Regions from separate parts of the Shewanella morhuae genome, predicted to be linked through region 1. Evidence: predicted binding sites of a transcription regulator. Region 1 holds the regulator's gene; the other holds the start of a gene.
What was found. Region 1 encodes ArgR, which controls arginine synthesis, uptake and breakdown. Its sites were predicted from a motif close to ANTGAATANNTATTCANT; they were not measured.
Positions count from the first base shown of each region.

Region 1 (3,429 bases):
CGCTAGCGAAATTTATGCGTTGCATCATTTTTCAATGAGCTTGAGCACAACAACGCTTCGTTATAGGCATTATCATTAATAAACTCGAGTAAAGTGTGCGTTAGTTAATGTCATTTTTAGGGAAAGTTGCGGATAATATTACCGAAAATGAATTTAGAACAGGGTCACAACCAAATGGATATTCAAAATATGCCGCGTGAACAGTTAGGTGTGTGTGCAGAGGGAAACTTACATAGTATCTACTTGATGTTTAATGCAAATGATAATGTGGAGTCGCAGTTACGTCCCTGCCTTGCCAACGTAGCGCAGTATATTTACGAACTGACAGATCAGTATTCTGACAGTGCATTCAATGGTTTTGTCGGTATCGGCGCTAATTACTGGGATAGCCTCTATACCGATGCCCGCCCTAAAATGTTAAGGCCTTTCCCTGCGATACAAGCTGGGAGTCTTGATGCACCTGCAATCGAATATGATTTGTATGTACATATTCGCTGTGACCGTTACGATATTCTGCATTTAGTCGCCAATGAAATTAGCCAAATGTTTGAAGATTTGGTGGAATTAGTGGACGAAGAGCGCGGCTTTAGATTTATGGATAGTCGCGATCTGACCGGTTTTGTCGATGGTACTGAAAACCCAAAGGGACGCCATCGTCAAGAAGTCACACTGGTTGGTGATGAGGATGCTGGATTTAAGGGCGGCAGTTATGTTCACGTACAAAAATATGCCCATAACTTAAGTAAGTGGAACCGCTTACCGATTAAAAAACAAGAAGATATATTCGCGCGCACTAAACAAGATAATATCGAATATGAATCCAAGGATAAGCCACTCACCAGCCATATAAAACGGGTGAATCTTAAAGATGCTGACGGAAACTCAATGGAAATCCTACGTCAGAGCATGCCCTACGGATCGCTTAAAGAGCAGGGGTTGATGTTTATTGCTTGCTGTCGTACGCCCGAACATTTTGAAAAAATGCTACACAGCATGATATTTGGTGATGGCGAAGGTAATCATGATCATTTAATGCATTTTACTAAGGCATTAACGGGTTCATCTTTCTTCGTACCCGCTTTAGATTTTATGCTGCAGTTCGATGAGTAAATTGTTGTGACTGACCAAGTTGAGTTGTAGTTGAGTTGTAAGAGTTACATTTTGATAAAGCACTTAATGCCAAGGCATTAAGTGCTTTTTTTATTCGGCATAATTGAATAAAGATTTGATGGTTTCTAAGGTGTCGGCGATATCTTGGATGCTTGATGGGCAAATAAAAATCGTATCATCACCTGCAATCGTTCCCAAAATCCCTTCTGGCTTACCGATAGAATCCAATAAGCGGGCAATCAGTTGTGCTGCGCCAGGGCTGGTTCGCACTACAATCATGGCTTGGTTATGGTCAACATCCAGCACTAAGTTTTTTAATGGGCTGCCTGCGGTTGGCACGCCTAATTCGGCGGGTAAGCAATACACCATCTCTTGTTTAGCGTTGCGAGTCCGAACGGCGCCGAACTTGCTGAGCATGCGTGATACTTTTGATTGGTTAATATTACCAAAGCCTTCAGCTTGCAAGGCGATGACGATTTCACTTTGAGAGCCAAAGCGCTCTTCTTTTAAAATCGACTTAAAAACTCTAACAAGGTCATCCTGATTCTTGGTCGTCTGCATAATATTATTATTCTTTATTCAAAAAAACAGGCCCATTTTGAATATTTTTAAACAAATTGTCAACATACAATCAAATTGGCTGAATAAACATTCACTAAGCAGCAGACTCAGCATCATTATCATCGGCTTAAAATGTGCAATCGAGTCATTGTTCTTTTGTGAGCTATCAGTTATTTCGAAATTCTTTTGTTCCACGACTAAGGGATAATTGAAATTGTTGCGACATTCCAGTAATGTGACGCACACGCAAATTAGATCCATGTCACACATATCCGAGAAATAACGGAGTTCATTATGAAAGTTGCTGTACTTGGTGCTGCTGGCGGTATCGGCCAGGCTCTTGCCTTACTGTTAAAAACTCAACTGCCTGCGGGCTCAAAGCTGTCTCTATATGATATCGCACCGGTTACTCCGGGTGTTGCGGTTGACTTGAGCCACATCCCGACCGCTGTTGAAATCAAAGGTTTTGCCGGTGAAGATCCAACGCCTGCGCTGGTAGATGCAGACGTAGTGCTGATTTCTGCTGGTGTTGCGCGTAAACCAGGCATGGATCGTTCTGATCTGTTTAACATCAACGCTGGTATCGTGCGTAACCTGATGGAAAAAGTGGCTGCGACTTGTCCTACTGCTTTAGTCGGTATTATCACCAACCCAGTTAACACCACTGTGGCTATTGCAGCCGAAGTGATGAAAAAAGCCGGTGTTTACGATAAAAACCGTCTATTTGGTATTACCACGCTGGACGTGATCCGCTCTGAAACCTTTATTGCTGAATTAAAAGGCTTAAACGTTGCTGATGTTAAAGTGAATGTGATCGGCGGCCATAGCGGCGTGACCATTTTGCCATTACTTTCTCAAGTTGAAGGCGTGACGTTCACTGATGAAGAAGTGGCAACCATGACAACTCGCATTCAAAACGCGGGTACAGAAGTGGTTGAAGCTAAAGCCGGTGGCGGCAGCGCGACATTGTCTATGGGTCAAGCGGCTTGCCGTTTCGGTCTGTCTTTGGTTCGTGGTCTGCAAGGCGAAGCTAACGTCGTTGAATGTGCTTACGTTGACGGTGGTAGTGAACACGCCCAGTTCTTCGCACAACCTGTATTGTTAGGCAAAAACGGTATTGAAAAAGTACTGCCTTACGGTGAAGTGAGTGCATTTGAAGCTAACGCCCGTGATTCTATGTTAGATACGCTGAAAGGCGATATCAAACTAGGCGTTGATTTCGTTAAATAATTATTCGAATAATCTTTTTAGATTATAACGAGTTAAAAGCGGAGCCCTTGAGCTCCGTTTTTTTATGTCTGCGTTTTACGCTTTCTAAACCTAAATCAGCGGCGCTTAGTGGGCAATTGGCAATTATCGTCGCAGCGGGCTTTACCTGTCAGTAAATAAGAAATGCGATAACGATTTTTAGCAAAGCGCAAGTAAAGCCAATCGGCAACGGGTTTAATAATAGGTAAGCGTAATAATTGTATCCAAGAACGGGTTCCCGTAAGTGCCCACGCTTTGCAGGTGACATCTAAGCCGAGTAATATTTCGCCGGTTGCGGTTTCGCCATGCAGAATAGTATTAGCGTAGTTTTTATCGATATAACTGAAACGCTGGCTAAAGTCTGGCGCATTTAAATTTTCTAGCGCAATTAAGTTATCGGGATCGCGCGCTTTCAGTTGACGCATTTCGGCGCTACATAATGGACAGTTTCCATCATAAAAAATTCGCAGTTCCATCGGGGATACCTCAGATAATTTAATCTTAATGCGT
Region 1 is NZ_PYSG01000002.1:3,151,917-3,155,345, reverse strand. Features, by position in the region: gene C9I43_RS14280 (Dyp-type peroxidase) at 175-1,110, shown strand; gene argR (transcriptional regulator ArgR) at 1,201-1,671, opposite strand; gene mdh (malate dehydrogenase) at 1,966-2,901, shown strand; gene C9I43_RS14265 (thiol-disulfide oxidoreductase DCC family protein) at 2,997-3,395, opposite strand.

Region 2 (3,429 bases), 220 kb from region 1:
TTTGGATGACCTCGATCTAGAGTTAGAGGCCGATGCCCATAAATTGGATGTCGAACGCGAAGCTATTTTGGCGCGGTTAATGAAACAAATTCAAGCCAAAGAAGTGTTTGACGCGGTATCAAGCCAACTGCACGAAACGGTAAATAACGCGATTGAACATCAACTCGCGTCACCTGAATTAGTACTAGCTAAAGCAGATATCAATGAATCACAAATTCTATTGTTAGAATTACTGCTGGCGCCAAATCTCGATGCAACGCGTTTAAGGCCGCTGATTAATAATTTAAGCTGGCTATGCCGCGACTTGACCAACATGGTCAACAGTCCCTCTTTTCGCGCACGTCGCCCCCAGAGTTCTGATGTACGTGTTACTGATATCAAATTAGTGATGAATTTTATCGGTATTGAAAACCTGCGGACAATTATCCCTTATTTTTGCCTGCGTAATTGGCTGCCTAGTGCTAATGCCAAGTTGTTGTGGACTACCCGTAAATTATGGCGCTACAGCATAGTTAGTGGGATAGCGGCCAATGCATTAGCGCATCTGCATAATACTGATTCTGCATTGGTTTACAGCAGTGCTTTGCTTAATCAGTTAGGGACATCTGTTGTGCTAAGTTTAAGTGCTCGATTATTTGATCACACATGGGGTACTTGGATTCGGGAGGCTGGCATTAGCCGTGATAAGGAAGTACATGATGCTGTCATCGCCACAGAGTTTCCAGCTAAGGCCGTGTATGAGCAAGTGCTAACTCACGGACATAAACTTAATTGGCAGCTATTAGAGCTACTTAAGTTTGAAACAAGTCCGTTAACATTGTTACTTAAAGAGCTAGATCAAACATTAACCTATCGAGAATTGTCTCCTCAGGCGGCAATTGTCGCGCGGGCGAATTGCTATGCAAAGGTAGTTTTACTCGAAGAAATGCGCCAAATTGACCCACAAGAAAGGCGTTTAATGTTTGATTATTATGAGTTAACAGAACAAGAAGTGCTGCGTTTGAAAGCGCAAAATTATCGACGCTTAGATCTGCTGTAATGGGCTTTTTATGATGGGTTAGCTCACCGCAGTTTGCCTATGATAGAGTCAATATCGAATAGCTGGTATGCATTATGATATGCCAGTAGTCGGTATTGTTTGTCTATAACGCGAGTGAAAAACTTGCGTTAACCTCTCCTAATAATAACCTGTCAGAAGCCCAAACTTACCTTTCTGCTTGATACCTTGCCAAATCCTCATAATGTATATTGACGGTAAATTACGCCGTTTATGCAACATTTATTGCGGGTAGTTTGTCATTATTTTAACCTCATTTTGCTGAGCAGCTGTGAGTTGACGAAGAGCAGATACGAGATGTCAAAATAGCACGTTTCTAAGCCGACGTTCATCCAAGTAAGTAGCTTAAAAAGCAGGCCGTTAGGGCGTTTACCCTCAAATGTGCGCTCTGCTTTTCCTCTGGATGGTGATTAGTCGAAGTCATTGAGATTAGAGTGAAAAATAGTCATTTTATGCTTTAATGGTCGATTCGTTAAAATGCTGTAATTATTCATATTCAGTGAATAACTAGCAAAACGAGGCGTAAATAACTTTTTTATGACTAATTATGCTTAGAGTCACGGTATTAAGTGCTTGTATAGTTCCTAAACCGCAATCTTTATGCATTTAGAACCCAAGTTAGGTGGAAGGTGTTTGTGAAAAACTGGTGTTTTGATCACATTTTCGCTAATAATAGTTATTAATAGACACAAGTTATCCCAGTATCACTAACTCTAGATAAAGATACTTATGGGACCCTGATGGCGCTAGTCGCTATTAAATAAAGACAAAGGATGAAGAAATGAGCGTTGATATAAAGTTAGACCGTGCCCAGTTTGATGTCGTTATGGTACCAAATTATGCGCCAGCAGCCGTGATCCCCGTTCGTGGTGAAGGTAGCCGAGTGTGGGACCAAGAAGGTAACGAGTTTATCGATTTTGCTGGCGGTATCGCGGTCAATTGCTTAGGTCACTGCCATCCCGCTCTTGTCAATGCGCTAAAGACTCAAGGCGAAAAGTTATGGCATCTATCCAACGTGATGACTAACGAGCCAGCGTTAGAATTAGCGACTAAATTAGTTAATAGTACTTTTGCTGAAAAAGTATATTTTGCTAATTCCGGCGCTGAAGCTAACGAAGCCGCATTAAAACTCGCTCGTCGTTACGCTTTAGAAAAACACGGTGCTGAGAAAGATGAAATTATCGCTTTTGATAAAGCCTTCCATGGTCGCACCTTCTTTACCGTTAGCGTGGGTGGTCAAGCCGCCTATTCAGATGGTTTTGGTCCTAAACCGCAGAGCATTACTCACTTACCTTTTAACGATATTGCTGCATTAGAAGCCGCAGTGACGGATAGAACCTGTGCCATCATGCTTGAGCCGCTGCAAGGTGAGGGCGGTATTATTGATGCTGATCCAGCATTCTTGAAAGCGGTACGCGAGCTTGCTAATAAGCACAACGCGCTAGTCATTTTTGATGAAGTACAAACTGGTGTGGGTCGTACAGGTGAACTGTACGCTTATATGGGTACTTGCATAGTGCCGGATATTTTAACTACAGCAAAAGCACTCGGTGGTGGTTTCCCTATCGCAGCGATGCTCACAACGGCTGAAATTGCTGAACATTTAAAAGTGGGTACTCATGGTTCTACTTACGGTGGTAACCCATTGGCTTGTGCTATCGGCAATGCAGTATTAGACGTGGTGAACACGGCAGAAGTGCTTAATGGCGTAAAACATCGTGAGCAGTTATTGCGTGATGGCCTCAATAAAATCAATGAAAAGTATCATGTTTTTTCAGAAGTTCGCGGTAAAGGTTTACTCCTAGGCGCAGTGCTTAGTGAGCAATACCAAGGCCGTTCACGCGATTTCTTAGTGGCTTCTGTCGCTGAAGGCTTAATGAGCCTAATGGCAGGTGCTAACGTAGTACGTTTCGCTCCTTCTCTGGTAATCCCCGAGGCAGATATTGCTGAAGGTCTAGCTCGTTTTGAACGTGCTGTGGCGAGTATAGCTGCCGCCTAAATGACCAAAGGAGTGCTGAATTTATTCGCACTCCTTTTTTGTCAGGGAATACTTGCGTGCACCACTACCTATCTTTTAAAGAGGGGAAGATTGCTGCACGGCAAGCTAAAGTGAGGAGACACTAAGATGTTAATCATACGTCCTATTCAGGCTGGCGATTTTGAGGCTTTATATCAAATTGCTGAAGAGTCTGGTCATGGTTTTACGTCATTACCCGTGAATGCTGATTTACTCAGACACAAAATCACCCGAGCCGAGGCTTCATTCGTTAAATCGGTAGAAACTCCCTTTGATGAAGGGTATTTGATGGTGCTAGAAGATACCGACACGGGTGAAGTTGTGGGCACCTGTGCCATTGAGGCCGCGGTAGGTA
Region 2 is NZ_PYSG01000002.1:2,935,345-2,938,773, reverse strand. Features, by position in the region: gene C9I43_RS13310 (HDOD domain-containing protein) at 1-1,039, shown strand, start outside; gene C9I43_RS13305 (aspartate aminotransferase family protein) at 1,839-3,056, shown strand; gene astA (arginine N-succinyltransferase) at 3,183-3,429, shown strand, end outside.
Region 2: C9I43_RS13305 (aspartate aminotransferase family protein) is a predicted target of ArgR. The motif match lies at 1,594-1,611, and genes of this name have one in related genera.